Regions from separate parts of the Nostoc cf. commune SO-36 genome, predicted to be linked through region 3. Evidence: predicted binding sites of a transcription regulator. Region 3 holds the regulator's gene; each other region holds the start of a gene.
The links. The regulator HrcA, encoded in region 3, represses chaperone genes, less so after heat shock. The targets are predictions, from matches to a motif close to TTAGCACTCNNGANTCNNGAGTGCTAA.
Positions count from the first base shown of each region.

Region 1 (3,286 bases), 1.1 Mb from region 3:
CTATTTGGCGCAAGGGGGCTTCTAGCGCTCGTCCGACAATATCAGCCCCAATTCTTTCTTCGTCATTTTGTAGGGTCTTTTTAATCTCTTCTACCTTCTTAGCTAAGTGAATTAGAGTTGTCCCACCACCAGGAACAATACCTTCTTCCACAGCAGCTTTAGTAGCGTTCAGCGCGTCTTCAATCCGCAGCTTACGGTCTTTGAGTTCGGTTTCGGTTGCCGCACCCACTTTAATCACTGCCACACCGCCAGCAAGCTTGGCGATGCGTTCTTGCAGTTTTTCTTGATCGTACTCAGAATCGGTTTCTTCCAACTGTCTGCGAATTTGACCAATCCGCTTTTGTACCTCTGGCTTGGTGACACTACCAGCGACAATTGTGGTGCTTTCTTTGTCAATGGTGATTTTGCGGGCAGTTCCCAGCGCTTCTAGAGCAGCGGTATCCAAACTTAAGCCGATTTCTTCCGAAATCAACTGTCCATCGGTGAGAATAGCAATATCTTCTAACAAAGCTTTGCGGCGATCGCCAAACCCAGGTGCTTTAATTGCAGCCACGGCTAGTACACCCCGCGCTTTGTTTACCACCAAAGTTGCCAAAGCATCACCTTCGACATCTTCAGCGATGATCAGCAAGGGCTGACCAGAACGGGCGACTTTTTCCAAAATTGGTACTAAATCTTGGATGCTGCTGATTTTTTTGTCAGTAACCAAAATCCGGGCGTTTTCAAATTCCACGATTTGCCGCTCGTTGTTGGTGACAAAGTAGGGTGAAATGTAACCTCTGTCAATCTGCATCCCCTCAACTACTTCTAGTTCGGTGGTTAGAGATTTAGATTCTTCAACGGTAATTACACCATCTTTGGTGACTTTTTCCATTGCTTGGGCTAACATTTGGCCAACTTCTTCATCGTTACCAGCAGAGACAGTGGCAACTTGAGCGATCGCACTTCCTTCTACTGGCTTGGCTATTTTGGCAATTTCTAGTACCAGTGCCTCAATAGTTTTGTCGATCCCGCGTCTCAAGCTAACAGGGTTACTACCCGCCGCCACGTTCTTCAAACCTTCTCGAATCAAGGCTTGTGCTAAAACTGTGGCGGTGGTTGTACCATCCCCAGCGACATCTTTAGTTTTTGAGGCTACTTCCTGGATGAGTCTTGCACCAGTATTTTCCAAAGGATCTTCTAATTCAATTTCCTTGGCAACAGTGATACCATCGTTGACAATTTGAGGTGCGCCAAACTTTTTTTCTAAAAGGACATTGCGACCTTTAGGCCCCAAGGTGATTTTTACGGCATCGGCAAGGGCGTTAACACCCCTTTCTAGAGCTCGCCGCGATTCCTCGTCAAATGCAATAATTTTCGCCATGTTTTATTTCTCCAGCGCTTCCATTAGACAATTTAGCACTCACAGCGCCAGAGTGCTAATCTCCCAAGCGGCTCAAGTTACAAATGGAAATAAAAAAATTGATTAATATACAGGTGATGCTCATATTAGATACAGGCAGTAATGCTTGAATTGGGAGATGAATCTAGACAACTCCCTTAAGTTCCTTGGTATTGCCGAACCTAGCGGCACCGGCTGGTTGGCAGTAGTATTTACGTTCCTCTTGGCTTGGCTGGTAACTTGGCGTTTAATTCCGACAGTACGCAAATTCGCCTTGCGGGTAGGTTGGGCTGATCAACCCAACGCACGGCGACTCAACCGAGAACCTTTACCCAACGCAGGGGGGTTAGCTATCTACGCGGGTGTAATTGCCGCGCTGGTATTAGCTAGCCTATTACGACCTATCGAACTCCAAACTGTATTGGCTCAGGTACTCACTATTCTGTTAGGGGGTTCGATATTAGTCCTTGTGGGCTTTATCGATGATCAGTTTGGCTTACCGCCCTCTGTTCGATTGTGGGCACAAATTGTCACAGCACTGTTGCTGGTAGCTAATGGCATCAGCGTCAAAGTTCTGTTTGGCACGCCCATCGACTCGTTCCTGTCCATATTGCTAACAGTACTATGGGTAGTAGGGATTACTAATGCTATCAACTTGATGGATGGCATGGATGGCTTGGCAGGAGGAATTAGTTTTATTACTGCCATGAGTTTGTTAGCTGTTGCAGCCCAATTTAACAATCGTGCAGCAGCAATTTTGGTACTCGCAGCCTTGGGAGGTGCTGCACTAGGCTTTTTACGCCATAACTTTCATCCTTCACGAATTATTATGGGTGATGCCGGAGCATACTTTTTTGGCTATGTGCTGGCAGCAACTAGTATTTTAGGCAAACTGCAACAAAACACAATTTATGCGCTAATTCCTACGGTTTTATTTCTACTGTTACCAGTGTTAGATACCACTCAAGTATTTGTGCGACGGCTATTAGCAGGAAATAATCCTCTGAGTACTCCTGGCAAAGACCACTTGCACCACCGCTTACTTGCTTGGGGACTCTCCCAGCGCCATGCTGCGTTTACCCTTTGGTCAATTACCTTAGTTTTCAACTTGCTGGCGATGAGAATACAAGGTATGAGTTTGGCTGTGATGCTGGCTACCGCCAGTAGCATTATTATTCTTTTGGGCTTTACTGTCTGGCAAAGGATACGTCAACAGCCTTAATTGTTTGTAGGGTGGGCATTGCAATGCTAGCCCTACTATGATTTATTTTCGTATGGAAGCGATGTCTACGAGAGCTAGTACACAAAACCTATAAAACTGGGGTAAAGCTTACAAAAAAATTTATTCAACTATAAAGCAATACGGTTCAGTTAAGGCTAAAACTCTGTTACCAAAGTCGTTTTTTTTACGTAGACGCTTCGGCTTGCCGCAGGCTACCGCCTTCTCTACGAGAGGCTTTCGCCAACGCGTAGCGTCTCGTAGAGAAGGCGCAGAGAACGCAGAGAGAAGAAAGAGATGCTTAACTGAACTGTATTGACTAATAATTGACAAAAATCATTAACTCCTAACTCAGCACTATTTACGCCATGACCATACCACCATCGACATTAAAAACTTGTCCGGTGATGTAGTTGGCGGCGGGATCGGCGGCGAGGAAACGCACCATACCAGCGACTTCTTCGGGTTGACCGAAGCGACCGAGTGGGATGTACTTGAGAATATCTTCGGGGTTGTTGAGGTCGCTGGTCATGTCGGTGGAGATGAATCCAGGGGCGACGGCGTTAACGGTGATCCCACGAGTAGCTAGTTCTTTGGCAACGCTTTTGGTGAAGCCGATTACACCTGCTTTGGCGGCGCTGTAGTTTGATTGCCCTGGGTTGCCCATTTGCCCAGCAACGGAGGTA
Region 1 covers NZ_AP025732.1:5,723,170-5,726,455, reverse strand. Annotated here, with positions in the region: gene groL (chaperonin GroEL) at 1-1,363, opposite strand, end outside; gene ANSO36C_RS26080 (MraY family glycosyltransferase) at 1,521-2,603, shown strand; gene fabG (3-oxoacyl-[acyl-carrier-protein] reductase) at 2,962-3,286, opposite strand, start outside.
Region 1: groL (chaperonin GroEL) is a predicted target of HrcA. The motif match lies at 1,396-1,422, and genes of this name have one in related genera.

Region 2 (3,286 bases), 1.3 Mb from region 3:
ACGGGAACCGTTTTCGCCTCCTTTAGCTTGGTGTTCTTTCCAACGGATAGTTTGTTTCAGCGAGGATTCAACTTGCGCTACGAGTTCTTCTGGTTCAAAGGGTTTGACCATATAAACATCAGCACCTTTATTCAGACCCTTAACTCGGTCTGCACTTTGTCCCTTAGCTGAAAGGAAAAGAACCGGAATCCAGCTGGTGCGTTCGTTTTGCCGGACTTGCTCTACAAAAGTATATCCGTCCATTTCCGGCATCATCACATCGCAGATGATCATGTCTGGAACATCTTGCTCTAAAATTTCCAGAGCTTCACGTCCATTTTCGGCGGTAATGACTTCATATCCCCGGAATTCTAAGTAATCCTTCACCAGCAAGATGAGGTTAGGGTCATCATCAATCAATAGAAGTCGTTTGTGATCTTTCATGCTGGGTTCTTTCATAGCAGTGGCACTTGTCGCGCTTCGGTCCATCAAAGTCTTGAATATTTATCCTCTATGGTGGGTTATTCGAGATGTTGTCCTTTTTCCTACTTAACTTGCCTTTGCTGTCTCGAAGTCTCAAAAATGCCGAGCACTTTCAATAGACTAGTAGCTCGATAGCAAAAGTCCAGCAAGGATACGTATAGCAGTAGTATCTATAATGCGCTATTATATATCGCATTGAAAGAGTCGGGGTCAAAAACACTGATAAAATAATAATCCTTCTGACTCACAAGTAAGTATTGGCTTAAAGATGACCCTACCTCAAAAGCAACCCGCACTTTCTTTAAGCTTACTGCTATAGCATATCCTTTGGTTGTTAAGCCTCTATAAGGTGTTCACAAGAAACTAGGGAAGTTTCTGGCAAAAGATGGGTTAAAAACGCATATTTTTCTACCACCTTATTGCCTATTAAGTGTTCTCGGACAAGCCGCAGGGTAACTTCCGGGTTTTCTTGGCGACACCAGACACCATCAGGGTAAACCACCATTATGGGTCTAGAGCAAGAAACACGCAAGCAGTTGGCTTCAGTTTTAAAGACGCAAATGGGATGACTCTGTTGCGGTTCATCGAGTTTTAACTCTTTAAATCGCTTTTTTAAGTATTCCCAGGATTCCAGACTAGCTCGTTTTGAGCCGCGATTGGCAATTGCCTGGTCAGCGCCAATAAAAATATGCCGCTGAATTTTTGCAAGTCCTAAACTTTCTACCCAATTGCTCAGGGCCTTATGTTTTAAAGACTTAGTGGTTTTGGAAATTTGATGGCTGGACTGGATCACCCTATTGTTACTCATCGAGCGGCTCCCTGATTACAGTTCTATAGCAATTTCCCACCTTTGAAAATAGAAAAGGAATGGGGACGAATTCTCATAACTCCTAACTTTCTAGTACAGAGACGATTAATCGCGTCTCTCCCTACTCTCTTCGTAGCTTACCGAACAGAACCCGCAAGGTAGAAATAATTAAGCATTTGTACTTAAGTACATCTATGACCCTGTAGTTCGGGAACCCGTACTAAAGGAATTCTTGCCATTGGATGCAATTTTTCGGTAGATTAGCACTCAGGAGTTGAGAGTGCTAATCTCTAAAGGAAAGAAATAATATGGCAGCTTTATCTCTAAGCGTTTCTACAGTTAAACCTTTAGGCGATCGCGTTTTCGTAAAAGTGAACGCCTCTGAGGAAAAGACCGCAGGTGGTCTGTATTTGCCCGATACCGCCAAGGAAAAGCCCCAGGTAGGGGAAGTAGTGGCTCTTGGCCCTGGCAAGCGTAATGACGACGGAAACCGTCAGGAATTGGAAATCAAAGTCGGCGATAAGGTGCTGTACTCTAAGTACGCTGGCACTGATATCAAGCTAGGCACCGAAGAATATGTACTGCTTTCTGAAAAAGATATTTTAGCAGTCGTTATTTAGTGGTCATTAGTCATTGGTCATTAGTCATTAGCCAATGACAGAGGACAAATGACAAATGACGTAGACCCCCTCCGGGCGGCTTCCCGAAGGGTAGAACAAAAGATAAATGACAAAGGACAACTAACAAGAAATTATGGCAAAGCGCATTATCTACAACGAAAACGCCCGTCGCGCCTTGGAACGAGGCATTGACATCCTGGCTGAGGCTGTAGCTGTTACCCTTGGCCCCAAAGGTCGCAACGTAGTCCTAGAAAAGAAATTTGGCGCACCTCAGATTGTTAATGATGGTGTAACGATCGCCAAAGAAATCGAATTAGAAGACCATATTGAAAACACTGGTGTAGCTCTGATTCGTCAAGCTGCTTCTAAGACCAATGATGCTGCGGGTGATGGTACTACCACTGCTACCGTTTTAGCTCATGCGATCGTCAAAGAAGGCTTACGGAACGTTGCAGCTGGTGCTAACGCAATTTCCTTGAAGCGTGGTATTGACAAAGCTACTGCCTTTTTGGTAGACAAAATCAAAGAACACGCCCGTCCAGTGGAAGATTCCAAAGCTATTGCCCAAGTTGGTGCAATCTCGGCTGGTAATGACGAAGAAGTCGGTCAGATGATTGCCCAAGCAATGGATAAGGTGGGTAAGGAAGGCGTAATTTCCCTAGAAGAAGGGAAATCTATGTTCACCGAGTTGGAAATCACTGAAGGGATGCGCTTTGACAAAGGCTACATCTCTCCTTATTTTGCTACCGACCCTGAGCGGATGGAAGCGGTTTTTGATGAGCCTTTCATACTGCTGACCGATAAGAAAATCGCTTTGGTACAAGACCTTGTACCAGTGTTAGAGCAAGTAGCTCGTGCTGGTCGTCCTTTGGTGATTATCGCTGAAGATATTGAAAAAGAAGCTTTGGCAACCTTGGTAGTAAACCGTTTGCGCGGTGTACTAAACGTGGCTGCTGTTAAGGCTCCTGGTTTTGGCGATCGCCGCAAAGCACTACTGGAAGACATCGCTGTTTTGACCGGTGGTCAACTAATTACCGAAGATGCTGGTTTGAAGCTAGATAACACCAAGCTGGATAGCCTGGGTAAAGCTCGCCGGATCACCATTACCAAGGACAGCACCACAATTGTTGCCGAAGGTAACGAAGCTGCTGTTAAAGCTCGTGTAGAACAGATTCGTCGTCAAATCGATGAAACCGAATCTTCTTACGACAAAGAGAAATTACAAGAGCGTCTTGCTAAACTCTCTGGTGGTGTTGCTGTAGTGAAAGTGGGTGCAGCGACCGAAACCGAAATGAAAGACAAGAAGCTGCGCCTAGAAGACGCTATCAACGCCACCAAAGCTGCTGTGGAAGAAGGTATCGTTCCTGGCGGTGGTACAACTCTGGCTCACCTTGCT
Region 2 covers NZ_AP025732.1:3,266,146-3,269,431, forward strand. Annotated here, with positions in the region: gene ANSO36C_RS14670 (response regulator transcription factor) at 1-468, opposite strand, end outside; gene ANSO36C_RS14675 ((2Fe-2S) ferredoxin domain-containing protein) at 797-1,270, opposite strand; gene groES (co-chaperone GroES) at 1,579-1,890, shown strand; gene groL (chaperonin GroEL) at 2,024-3,286, shown strand, end outside.
Region 2: groES (co-chaperone GroES) is a predicted target of HrcA. The motif match lies at 1,531-1,557, and genes of this name have one in related genera.

Region 3 (3,286 bases):
GGATGAATTAGGTAGGTTTGACTACCTGTTACACATCTTAAATAATTTATTGCGTTTTGTAAAGTACTTTCAGAAAAAAGTTTTCTCTTGGGATTTACGCACCCACAGAAAATCCCCAATTTATTGAAAAAGGGGACTTTGGATGATACGATTTTTGATTTTAAATTTTAGATTTTGGATTAGACATTTCCAAAATCCTTAACGTAGGGGTGCGAAGCCCCTAAGCCCTAGTCTCCAGTTTAATTCGCCACTGGCTGGTTGGATATGGACTCTACACCCACTTCTTGTAAAGGTGGACGCACAGATAAATAAATCAATGGACCAAATAGCGGTATCAAGGCTATTAACCAGAAAAACTGCGAATTTTTCCAACCGCGACGCGCCATATCATCTCCCAGCAATGCGGGAAAGAGTAGGGAAAGTAGACAAAAATCTAAACTCATTACATGGATAAAGCGGTTAGTTTGCCACTCTTGGACAAAACTGCCCCAATCTCCTCCTTTTAAACCGTAAGCAACTAGAATAACTGTGCCTACTATCAATACAAAACCAGTAACACGAGAATCTAGCAGCTTAAGCAAGATATTCTTTTTACCAACAAACTCATTATTTGGTTCTCTAAGGGCTAAGTAGGGTAACAAGGCAAAAGCACCAACTGCGAAAGAAGGGATCGCAAACAGCCAAGCAGGTATTTTTTGCCCTCTACCATCAATAAACAATACTCCGCTGTAAATTAGAGGCCAGATGCCCATGATGTTGAATAGTGCTATGACTAATGGTTTAATGCCCTCCCACTGCCCAAGAGAAAGGTTTTTAATTAACTCCAATGTACCGGGTTGCTCAGGAGGCGCAAGGAAAAAAGCATAGACAACCAATCCCAGCCACAGCAAGCCAAAGGCAATTTTTCTAACCATGAAAGATTTACGTAGTTTTAATTATTAATTTTGCCGCTACAAATTGGGCTATTTGCTTGCTATTATATTGTTGATTCGCTTAGACTCCGTAGCGGCTTTTCCCTAAATATCATCTCATACGATTTAAGGATTGAAGTAGCTGAAAGCTTCCGAGAGATAATCAGCAGCAGATGCTACTACTGCGATCGCACTTTCATAATCTAGGCGCGTTGGCCCCAAAACTCCCACACTTCCTACGGGTATCGAACCTCGGCGATAGTTGGAAGAAATTAAGGTGCAGGTGCGTATCGGTTCTAATGGGTTTTCTGCGCCAATGCGAACCGTTACCTTTGGTTTAGCACCATCTTCTGGTTCTGGCTCCTCAAATATTAATCGCCACAGTTGGTCTTGTTCTTCTTCCAGCAGGTGGATAATCGTTTGTACTTGCTGTAACTGGGAAAATTCTGGTTGGCGCAAAACTTCTGACACACCCCGAACCATAATTTGGGTTGCAGTCGGCGCAAGAGTTCGACGAGTCAATTCCGCAACTGAGTTTTTCAAGAATTCCCCGTAACGTTGGAACTCCTGATCTAGTTCGCTCCAGTTGAGGTAGGCTAATTCCGACAGACTTCGCCCCCGCAAGTGGCTATTCAAAAAGTTAGAAACAATCTGTACCTCGCGATCGATTACCTCTGAATCGCGTTGTGTTTCTTCTGGTGTTGGCGATAAATCCATCAATTTAGAATGTGTCTCGTAACCATCAGTTACGACAATCAGCATGATCCGCCCGGCTTCAATTTGCACTAATTGCAGATGTCGCAATAGCGCTGTAGTCGTTTGCGGCATGGTGATCAAGCTAATGCAACCACTTAAGGTTGCTAAAATTTGTGCGGCTCCTTGCAGTAGGGTTTCTAAACTGCGGTCTTCCCACTGGAGATGCTTTTGCAGCGCTACCTCTACTTCTCGCCCTAAAGTTTCTGTTCGCGTAGCGTCTCGCAGAGAAGGTGTAATTAGTTGGTCAACATAAATGCGATAGCCTGAATCTGAAGGTACGCGTCCAGCAGAAGCGTGTGGTTGATAAAGTAATCCAGACTTTTCTAAAACACCCATCACATTGCGAATTGTCGCCGAGCTTACACCCAGGTCGTACTCTTCGACTAAAGCCTTTGAACCAACAGGCTCTGCTGTCGCAATGTAGTGGCGTACCGTTGCCCAAAGTATATGCTGTTGTCGATTTGTTAACTGAACTTCCATTATGGTATGTTTTGCTGAAGGCAAATTTTAATCAAACTCTGAAAAAATTTGTGTGTTTAATCGAAAACAGAAAATATTAATAATTTATTAAGATAGCAAATTATATAACTATATAATGATAAGTATTCTTAAAGCTCATATACATACAGCATTTTTTAAGAGTAAGGTTGAAATAGTAGCTAAAGCTTTTTGCAAAAACTGCTAGTTATAATGTATCCTTACCATGCTCTTTTATAACCGTACTTTTGCATAAATTTGCAATTACAACAGTATTATTAGATACGTATTTTTTGGCAATGGCTAATGCTGAACTATAGTTTGGCCTAGTCAAAAATTTTTGTGCAGATGTACCTTATGCCCAAATCTACAGCTTTCCGGCAAGCCTCTAAAGTGATGAACTTCTGCTTTTAGCATAGCAAATGCCAGATGGAAGGGTAAGTTCCATCTGAGTGATGTATCTGAAAAAGCTAATATTGGGGAATTGAAGGGTCTACCAGTAGGGAATAAGCAGCAATACCACCCGAAATATTTTGCACATTTGTAAATCCTTGAGCCATCAACCACTGGCACATCTGGGCAGAACGGATGCCGTGGTGGCATAGCACAAGTGTTTCAGCTTGGGGATTGAAGAGGGTAGGTACTTGATCTCCCCATTCGACAAATTGACTTAAAGGTAGGTTGACAAAGCCCTCAATGCTAGCGATCTCCAATTCTTGTGGTTCACGCACATCTACTAGCTGAATACTTGGATCACTAGAAGAAAGACGTTGCGCCAGTTCTTCTACACTAATTTGATTCATGAGTTCCCTGTCATGAGGTTTTCGTAAACAGTCCTAATACTGTTTATGGTGACAGAAAATTTCTGCCTTGACATCAGCATCCATTCTCAAGGGGTTGATTAATTCTGCTAGAGAGGCAGTCCAGTAGAAGTAGTTGACAAAAAGTACAGTTTTTGCGGAGGCTGATTTATAGATTCTTGGCGTTAGAAAACTTTTAGGAATCACTGGCGCTCAACCAGGAGTATTGAAGTGGTAGTATGTTCAGGAATACCTGGCGCTAGATTACCAACAGAATTGTATAATGTCTCTTGCTCCTTGGCGAAGTGCGATCGCTCATGCGCTCCATCGCAACCGCAGCCT
Region 3 covers NZ_AP025732.1:4,576,167-4,579,452, forward strand. Annotated here, with positions in the region: gene ANSO36C_RS20600 (DUF2834 domain-containing protein) at 240-914, opposite strand; gene hrcA (heat-inducible transcriptional repressor HrcA) at 1,038-2,147, opposite strand; gene ANSO36C_RS20610 (rhodanese-like domain-containing protein) at 2,615-2,947, opposite strand; gene ANSO36C_RS20615 (Npun_F5749 family FMN-dependent PPOX-type flavoprotein) at 3,228-3,286, shown strand, end outside.